DNA from 2 places in the Geodermatophilus sp. SYSU D00814 genome. Region 2 is predicted to be linked to the other one. Evidence: riboswitches for the same ligand, from Rfam matches in the RefSeq annotation. Region 2 holds a riboswitch; the other holds the start of a gene.
The links. A riboswitch is a leader RNA that binds a small molecule or an ion and turns the genes downstream of it on or off. The one in region 2 is predicted to bind cyclic di-AMP.

Region 1: linked by a shared signal. The riboswitch ahead of ACI780_RS03655 (aggregation-promoting factor C-terminal-like domain-containing protein) and the one ahead of ACI780_RS19600 (aggregation-promoting factor C-terminal-like domain-containing protein) in region 2 are both predicted to bind cyclic di-AMP.

Annotation. Positions count from the first base shown of each region.
Region 1 is NZ_JBJGYP010000003.1:179,330-183,679, reverse strand. Features, by position in the region: gene ACI780_RS03665 (TetR/AcrR family transcriptional regulator) at 1-391, opposite strand, end outside; gene ACI780_RS03660 (class I SAM-dependent methyltransferase) at 433-1,071, opposite strand; gene ACI780_RS03655 (aggregation-promoting factor C-terminal-like domain-containing protein) at 1,184-2,110, opposite strand; cyclic di-AMP (ydaO/yuaA leader) riboswitch at 2,342-2,503, opposite strand; gene ACI780_RS03650 (DivIVA domain-containing protein) at 2,668-3,573, opposite strand; gene ACI780_RS03645 (LLM class flavin-dependent oxidoreductase) at 3,826-4,350, shown strand, end outside.
Region 2 is NZ_JBJGYP010000029.1:23,160-27,509, forward strand. Features, by position in the region: gene ACI780_RS19590 (hypothetical protein) at 1-738, opposite strand, end outside; gene ACI780_RS19595 (alkene reductase) at 811-1,887, shown strand; gene ACI780_RS19600 (aggregation-promoting factor C-terminal-like domain-containing protein) at 1,955-2,584, opposite strand; cyclic di-AMP (ydaO/yuaA leader) riboswitch at 2,827-2,978, opposite strand; gene ACI780_RS19605 (TcmI family type II polyketide cyclase) at 3,214-3,939, opposite strand.

The sequences.
Region 1 (4,350 bases), on a different contig from region 2:
CGCTGGTGGCCAGCAGGGACGCCGCCGCGGTGGTGAGCGCGCGGTGGGCGAGGAAGGTGTCGCGGACCGCCTCGAGCGCGCCCCGCCAGCCGGCGCGGACGTCGTCGCCGGCCCGCCGCAGCGCCGCGGCCCGGGAGGCGCGCGCCTCCTCGACCACCCGGTCGAGCAGCGCGAGCACGACGGCGTCCTTGGACGGGAAGTAGAAGTAGAAGGTCGGCCGGGAGATGCCCGCTCCCCGCGCGAGGTCGTCGACGGAGATGTCGGCCAGCGGACGCTGCCCGAGCAGCTCCTCGGCGGTGGTGAGGATGGCCCGCTCGCGGTCGTCGCCGGAGGGGCGGCGGGCGCGGCGTCCGCGGCTGCCGCCGGGCGGGACGGGGAGCGGTGCGGCCACGGCGGCGACCCTACCGAGCGTGGCTCGGTGCCCGGGGGCGCTCAGGGCAGCCGCCACACCGTGGTGCGGCGCAGGCCCGGGCCCTCGGTCTCGGGCACGTCGAGGACGGTGACCGGCTCGAGCCGCTCGTGCGGCAGGTAGGGCCGGCCCGGGTCGCCGACGAGGACGGCGCTGCCGCGGGCGCGGGCCCGGTCGAGGAAGGGCAGCACCCGCTCGGTCATCACGCGGTCGTAGCAGACGTCCCCGGCCAGGACGACGTCGACGTCCGGGGGCTCGCGGTGCAGGACGTCGCCGATGACGCTGATCCCGGTGACGCCGTTGAGGACCGCGTTGACCGCGACCGCCGTCCGGGAGAACGGGTCGACGTCGCTGGCCAGCACGTGCCGGGCACCGGCGAGGACGGCGGCGACGGCGACCAGCCCGCTGCCCGACCCGAGGTCGAGGACGCGGCGGCCGGCCACCGGGACGGCGCCGTCGAGCACGGCCCGGGCCAGCGCCTGCCCGCCGGGCCAGGCCGCGGCCCAGAACGGCGGGTCCTCACCGGCCCCGCCGGCGTCCTCCATCGCCTCCCACAGCGCGACGACGTCGTCGGCGACGTGCAGCCGCACCTCCGGGACGAGGGAGGGCCGGCGGACCTGGGTGTGCGCGCGGACGAACGCCGCGGGCACCACCCTGGTCACCGGCCCTCCCTCAGTGACGTACCGGAACGGCCCCCCTGGGTGACGTGCTGGAACGGCCCCCGTGCAGGGGCCCGCGCCGAGCGGAGCGAGGTGTGGGGGGCAGCGGGTCCTTCTAGTACCAGCCGGTGGCCTGCGAGTGGGCCCAGGCCTCGCACGGCGAGCCGTAGCGGTCGTTGATGTAGATCAGGCCGGCGTCGATCTGCAGGTAACCGTCGGAGGTCTTGGCGATGCCGGTGCTGGCCCAGGTGGAGTCGAGGAACTGCGCGATGCCGTAGGCGGTGCTGGTGGGGTTCTGCGCGGTGGGGTTCCAGCCGCTCTCCTTGCCCCACAGCTTCTCCAGGCAGGAGAACTGCTCGGCGCCGACGAGGCTGAGCGCGTAGTCCTTGAACGACCCGCTCTTGGCGGTGCTCGAGCCGCTGCTGCTGGCGGCCGGCGCCTCGGTGGCCGCGGCGGCCGGCGCGGCGGCAGCGGCCTGCTCGGCAGCAGCCTGCTCGGCGGCGGCCTGCTCGGCCGCGGCAGCCTCGGCAGCGGCCTGGGCCTCGGCGGCGGCCTGGGCCTCGGCGGCGGCGCGGGCGGCCTCCTCCTCGGCGGCGACGCGGGCGGCCTCCTCGGCGGCGGCCTGCTCTGCGGCAGCCTGCTCGGCGGCGGCCTGGGCCTCGACGGCGGCGGCGTCGACCGCGGTGCGCTGGTTGCGCGAGGCGGCGAGGTCCTCGAGGGAGGCGAGGGTGTCGTCCCCGATGGCGCTGGTGGTGGCCGCGTCCTCGTCCTCGGACTGCGGCGGGATGCCCAGCGCCTCGGCGACGCCCACGGAGGCGCTCGCGGTGTCGGTCCCGGTGTCGGCGCTGCCGCCGGTACCGGTGGCGGTCAGGACGCCGACGAGCAGGGCGCCGGCGGTGGCGGTGCCGAGCAGCAGCGCCGGACGGCGGGAGCCGAGCAGGCCGCGGCGGCGGGCGGGGGCCTCGTCGACGTCGGTGACCTCGACGGCGGCGGCCTCGAGGGTCTCCGGCGTGTCGGAGGCGGTGTGGCGGTTACGGGGCATGAGGGTGGGAACTCCGGGGGGAGAGAGCACGCGGCGGCCCGGGGCGTGGGCGCGCACACGCGGTCGCGGTCTACGGGGTCTGGCGGAGTGCGGGTCTCCGGCGGCTCCGGCGGTGCCGGGCGCGGCAGGGCAGGGTCGAGCCGGCGTCAGGAGGACGCGAGGGCACGCTGCGCGCGCCGGCGGCTGCACCTGCGGGCCACGGGGGCCCGGAGGCGGGGCATGCGGAGACTCCGTTCCTTCCGTGAGCCGCCTACCGAGTTAGCTGACGGGTTCGGGCGGGAAGCAGCCCTACGCGCCGGCGAGCGGAGCTCGCCGGGTGCGATTCACCCCGGCACTGCGGTGGGTCCCCGGCTCGCGTCCGCGGGGACGGACACGACTCGGCGGCGTCCGGCCAGGTTCCCCGGACGGGGAGGGACGACCAACCGGACGCCCGCCACGGTAGAGGCCGTTACCGGTCCGTGACAACACGGGGACCGGAGGGACGGGCGGGACAGGTGGGGTGCAGGCGGGACGGACGCCGACCCCGCGGCCGGCGTCCGCCCTGCTCAGCGAGCCGGTCAGGAGGCCGCGGCGACCTCGGGCCGGCCGGCCCCGTGCAGCATCGTGAGCTGCGACGCATCACCGACGGCGACCGGGTCGCGACCGTCCGGCACTCCGGCGGTCCCCCGGCGCTCGGCGAGGACGGGGACGTCCTCGGGCAGCGCCCCGGCGACGACCGCGAGGGCCCGGTCGATCTGGCCGGTCAGCCCGAGCAGCCACTCGCGGGCCTGGTCGCGCTCGTCGCGCAGCGGCGCGAGCTCGGCCTCGGCGGCCAGCCGGCGCTCGAGCGCCTCGGCGTCGGCCCGGGCGCGCACCTCGGCGGCCTCCCGGTCCCGCTGCTCGCGCGCCTCGGCGGCCGCGCGGTCGAGCCGGGCGCGCTCCTCGGCCGCTGCCCGGCCCACCTCCGCCGCCTGGCGGCGGGCCGCCTCGAGCACGGCCGCGGCCTCGCTGCGGGTCTGCTCGCGCAGCGCGATGACCGCCTCGCGCATCTCGGCGACCCCGCGGAGCCGCGCCTCGGCCTCGGTGCGGGCCTCGGCGAGCAGCCGCCGGGCCTCCTCCTCGGCGGTCGAGGTGACCGCGGCGGCCTCCTGCTCGGCCCGGGCCACCAGGGCCCTGGCCTCCTCCGGCCCGGGCAGCGACTGCCGCTCGCGGACCAGCGCCGCGAGCCGGCGCCGGGCGTTCTGCAGCTCGGTCGAGCAGGCGGCGTAGCGGCTGAGGAGGTGGTCGTTCTCCCGCCGCAGGACCATGACCTCGGTCTCGGCCCAGTCCACGTAGGTGTCCACCTGCGCGCGGTCGTAGCCGCGCACCGCCGTCTTGAACACCGGCCCCGTGCCCAGCAGGCCGTCGAGCCCGCTCGGTGCCCGTCTCGGGTCGTCGTCCCCGGCCGCTGCGTGCCGTGCGCGCCCCTCACCCACCTGCGACATCCCGGTCCCCCTCGGTACGCCGTCCGATCCGGTTCCCCGCTGGCCGGTCGGAGTGATCACAATCTCCCACCCCGGAGGACCGGCCGGACCGGCCCGACGGGCAGCGGACCGGGCCGTCGGAGTGGGGTCGTCGCGACGTGCCGGGGTGATCACGCAGCGCAGTGGATGTGTCTCGGCACGGTCACGAGAGCCTGGGAATGGATCCGGGTGGCCGGGAGTTCGGCGGAGTGCAGTAGTTGCACGCTCAACCACATGGAGCACGAGATGCAGTTCGGCGTCTTCTCGGTCAGCGACGTCACGACCGACCCCACCACCGGCCGCACGCCCAGCGAGGCGGAGCGGATCCAGGCCGTCGTCCGGATCGCGGAGAAGGCCGAGGAGGTCGGCCTGGACGTCTTCGCGCTCGGCGAGCACCACAACCCGCCGTTCTTCTCGTCCTCGCCCACCACGACCCTGGCCTACGTCGCGGCGCGCACGCAGCGGCTGCAGCTGTCGACGGCGACCACGCTGATCACCACCAACGACCCGGTGAAGATCGCCGAGGACTACGCGATGCTGCAGCACCTCGCCGGCGGCCGCGTCGACCTCATGCTGGGCCGTGGCAACACCGGTCCGGTCTACCCCTGGTTCGGCCAGGACATCCGCGACGGGCTGCCGCTGGCGGTCGAGAACTACGCGCTGCTGCGCCGGCTGTGGGACGAGGAGGTCGTCGACTGGTCGGGCCGCTTCCGCACGCCGCTGCAGGGCTTCACCTCGACCCCGCGCCCGCTCGACGGC
Region 2 (4,350 bases):
CGCCGGGCGGACCAGCCGGTGTGTGAACGACGTGACGGACCGGTCCGGCGCGTGCCGGCGCGGGACCTCGAGCAGCAGCAGCGCCAGCAGCGGCCCGTGCACGACCAGGCCGGGGTGGCCCTCCACCTGCGTCGCGTAGGGCTGGTCGTAGTGGATGCGGTGGGTGTTGTAGGTCAGCGCGCTGAACCGGAAGAGCAGCGCCGCGTCGGGCAGGACCGCTACCCCCGGCCCGTCGGGCAGGCCCGGCGTGCCCGCCCCCGCCGGCGCCGGTGAGGAACCGGCCTCCTGCGACCGGTAGACGACGTCCTGCTCCTCGGTGACCAGCAGCGCGCCGTCCTCGCGGTACTCGCTGCGCACGGTGACCAGCAGCATCTCCCCGCTCCGGCCGGCCTTGATCTCGCAGCGGGCCAGCAACGACGTCCGCTCGACCACCGACCCGACCCGCAGCGGCGCGGTGACCTGCAGCCGCCCGCCGGCGATCATCCGGCGCCGGTGCGCCAGCGGCGGGAGGAAGTGCCCGGAGCGCGGGTGGCCGTCCTCGCCGAGGTCGGCGGTGGCCGGGCGGTCGAGGAAGGTGAACAGGTGCCAGCCCGGCGGCAGCGGGTCGCCGTCGCGCAGCGGGGGAGCGGGCTGGTCCAGCAGCGCGGCGAAGGCGGCCGCGGGCCCGGGCGCGACCACCTCGGTGCCGGTCAGTGGGCCCGGCGCCCAGCCCTCGACGGCGTCGGTCAGGGAGGTCACCGGGTCATCGTGCCGCCTGTGACGCCGCCCGCACCCCGGAATGGCGCGGGCGGTGCGGGTGTCGGAACCGGTGTGGACCTGTTCTCACCCGTGACCCTCGGCGACCTCGAGCTCGCCAACCGCGTGGCCATGGCGCCGCTGACCCGCATGCGCTCGGGCTCCTCCGGCGTGCCCGGCGACCTCGTCGTCGAGCACTACGCCCAGCGCGCCGGGGTCGGCCTGATCGTCACCGAGGGCACCTACCCCAACCACGAGTCCCAGGCCTTCGTCGGCCAGCCCGGCATCGTCACCGACGAGCAGGTGGCCGGCTGGCGGCGCGTCGCCGAGGCGGTCCACGCCCGCGGCGGCCGGGTCGTCATGCAGGTCATGCACGGCGGCCGGGTGACCCACCCCGACACCAACGGCGGCCGCCGCGTCGTGGCTCCCAGTGCCATCGCCATCGACGGGCTGGCCCGCACCTCCACCGGCAAGCACCCCTACCCGGTGCCGCACGCGCTGACCACCGACGAGGTCCGCGACGTCGTGCGCGACTTCGCCCGCGCCGCCGAGCGCGCCGTCGAGGCCGGCCTGGACGGCGTGGAGGTCCACGGCGCCAACGGCTACCTGCTGCACGAGTTCCTGGCGCCGTCGTCCAACGTCCGCGACGACGAGTACGGCGGCTCGCCGGAGAACCGTGCCCGCCTGGTGGCCGAGGTGGTCACCGCCGTCGCCGACGCGATCGGCGCCGGGCGCGTGGGCCTCCGCGTCTCCCCCGAGCACGGCATCCAGGACGCCCTCGAGCCCGACCGCGCCGACGTGCTCGCCACCTACGGCTCGCTGCTCGACCGGCTGCGCCCGCTGGGCCTGGCCTACCTCTCCGTGCTGCACCGCGATCCCGCCGGCGACCTGGTGCAGGAGCTGCGCCGCCGCTCGGGGATGCCGCTCGTGGCCAACAGCGGCTTCGCCTCGGTCACCACCCGCGAGGAGGCGCTGGCGCTCATCGAGGCCGCGCACGCCGACGTCGTCGCCGTGGGCCGGGCGGTCATCGCCAACCCCGACCTGGTCGAGCGCTGGGCGGGGGAGCACCCGGAGAACGAGATCCGGTCGCACCTGTTCTACGCGTCGGGCGCCGAGGGTTACACCGACTACCCGGCGCTGCGCGCCGGCTGAGGTCCCGCAGCGGGCGGCCCCGGGAGCCCCCTCCGGACGTCCGGAGGGGGCTCCCGGCGTCAGCGGATCAGTACCAGCCGGTCGCCTGGGAGTGCGCCCAGGCCGCGCAGGGGCTGCCGTACCGGTTCTCGATGTAGATCAGCCCGGCGTCGATCTGCCGGTACGGGTCCGACGTCTTCGCGATGCCGGTGCCCGCCCACGTCGAGTCGAGGAACTGGGCGATGCCGTACGCGGTGCTGCTGGGGTTCTGCGCGTTCGAGTTCCACCCGCTCTCCCGCTCCCACAGCTGCTCCAGGCAGCCGAACTGGGTGCTGTCCCCGCCGAGCTGGGCGAGGGCGTAGTCCTTGTACGCCTGCTCGCCCGTGGCGGCCGGGGCCGGCGCGGGCGCCGGAGCAGGAGCGGGAGCCGGAGCCGGGGCCGGGGCCTCAGCGGGGGCCGGGGCCTCAGCGGGAGCCGGGGCGGCGGCCGCCTCGGCAGCCGGCGCGTCGCCGCGGTCCCACCGGTCACCGCGCCAGTCGCCGTTCCAGTCGGAGCTGGCGTCGCGGCCACCCCAGTGCGGCTCGTCGGCCTGGGCGATCGCCTGCCCGCCGAAGGCCAGGGCGAGGGTCATCGCCCCCGTGGCGGTCAGCAGGTGCAGGGCGCGGCGCCGCCGCGTCGCGGTGGCAGCGGTGGGCTCGAGGTGGGTGTGTGCGTGCATCGGGTCGTCCTCCTGGAGGGCACGGTCGAGGGCGCCGTCACCGGACGGCGCTGGCTCGGGATGTGGTGCGGCACGGGGCCTGGGACGGGCAGGGATCGGCAGCCGGGCACGCGGCACCGGCCGGACGGGGAGTCCGGCTGCAGGCGCGTACGACGGCTGGGTGTGCAGGCTGGTGGCAGGCGGGAGCGCGACGGTCCCGGACCTGCGGGCGCGGGGGCGCAGTGCCCCGGCGCGGTTGTGCTCCGTTCTCCCCTGGCCGCCTACCAGGTCAGCTGACGGGTTCGGGCTGGGAGTGCCCTACCCGCTCCCGGGGTCCGGGAGCGGGACTCACCCCGGTGGTGCAGGTGGGTCCCCGGCTCGCACCCACGTGGGCGCGACTCGGCGGCATCCGGCAGGGGTCCCCCGGACGGGGACGAGACGACCGGCCGGACGCCGAAACGCTAAGGACGTGACCCGTTCGTGACAATCCGAGACCCGGACGGCAGCGCGACAGGCCGACGTCCAGTCCCCTCCGCGCAGGGACGGTCACCCCGTGCGACCACCGTCACACCGGACACCCCGTCACCGGACGCGCCGCGACCGCCGGGACGACGTGTCCCGGCGGTCGCAGCGTGTCCGGACCGGCGGCGTCAGTCCCCGGGCTGCCAGTCCGGAGCCGTCCAGCGGTGGAAGACCCGGGCCACGGAGTCGCGGGGGGTCTGCCACGTCTCCGGGCGGTAGGGGCTGACGAAGGGGGCGAGGTCGGCCATCACCTTCGCGAAGGCCGGTCGCAGCGACTCGTGGTCCCGCCGCACGGCCGCGGCCCTGACCGGGTCCTGCTCCAGGAGGTGTACGACGACGTCCTCCATGGAGTACAGCCAGCGGCCGGTGATCCCCGTCCCCGCCGACAGCGGACCGGCGTCGGACTCGGCGTACACCCGGGCGATGTCCTCCTCGCTGCCCGGCCGCATCCGCTGGACCATGACGGTCAGCTGACGCTCTCCGGTGACCCCGCCCTCGGGCACCCACGTGTAGAAGTGCCTCGCCACCGAGTGCGACGGGTTCTCCCAGTAGCTGGGGTAGGGCGTCACGTAGGGGGCGATGGCCTCGGCGATCGCCTGGAACGCCGGCAGGCCGCGGCGCTGCCCGGAGACGGCCGGGTCCTCCTTGCGCTCGAGGACGTGCAGGTACAGGTCGTGGTGGGAGAGCATGACCCGGCCGACGACGCCGAGGTCCTGCGGCCGGGTGATCCCGTCGTAGTGGGCGAACACCGAGCCGACCCGGTCCTCACTGCCCGGGACGAGGCGGCACACGATCACGTTGCGGAACGGACGCCACGTGGCCGAGGCCCAGGTGGCGGGGATGGTCGCGGACATCGCCGGCGGTGCTGCCGTCGACGGCGCGGACGTGGACGGCGCGGACGTGGACGGCGCGGACGTGGACGGCGCTGGGCTGGAGGTCGTCGGGGCGTCGGTCGACGCCAGCTGGGGAGGGGCGTGGTTCATCGTGTGCCTCCGGACACGGCGTGCGGGGTGGAGAGGAGGGGCGGGTCGGAGCACCCCGTCGGAGGCCGAGGTGGCAGGCGACCACCCGACGCGTCGACGGGGACGTGTGGTCGCCCGGGGTGGAGCCCGTGACGGCGGGAGCCGGTCGCAGAACGCGTCCGACCTCGCCCCCGGCGTCCGCTCGCGCGGGCCGGGGACGAGGTCGGTCGGGTGGGACGGTGCTGCTGCCGTGCGCCCGGTGAGGGTCACGGTTCCCCCTGGGTGGTGCGGTGGTGCGGCGGT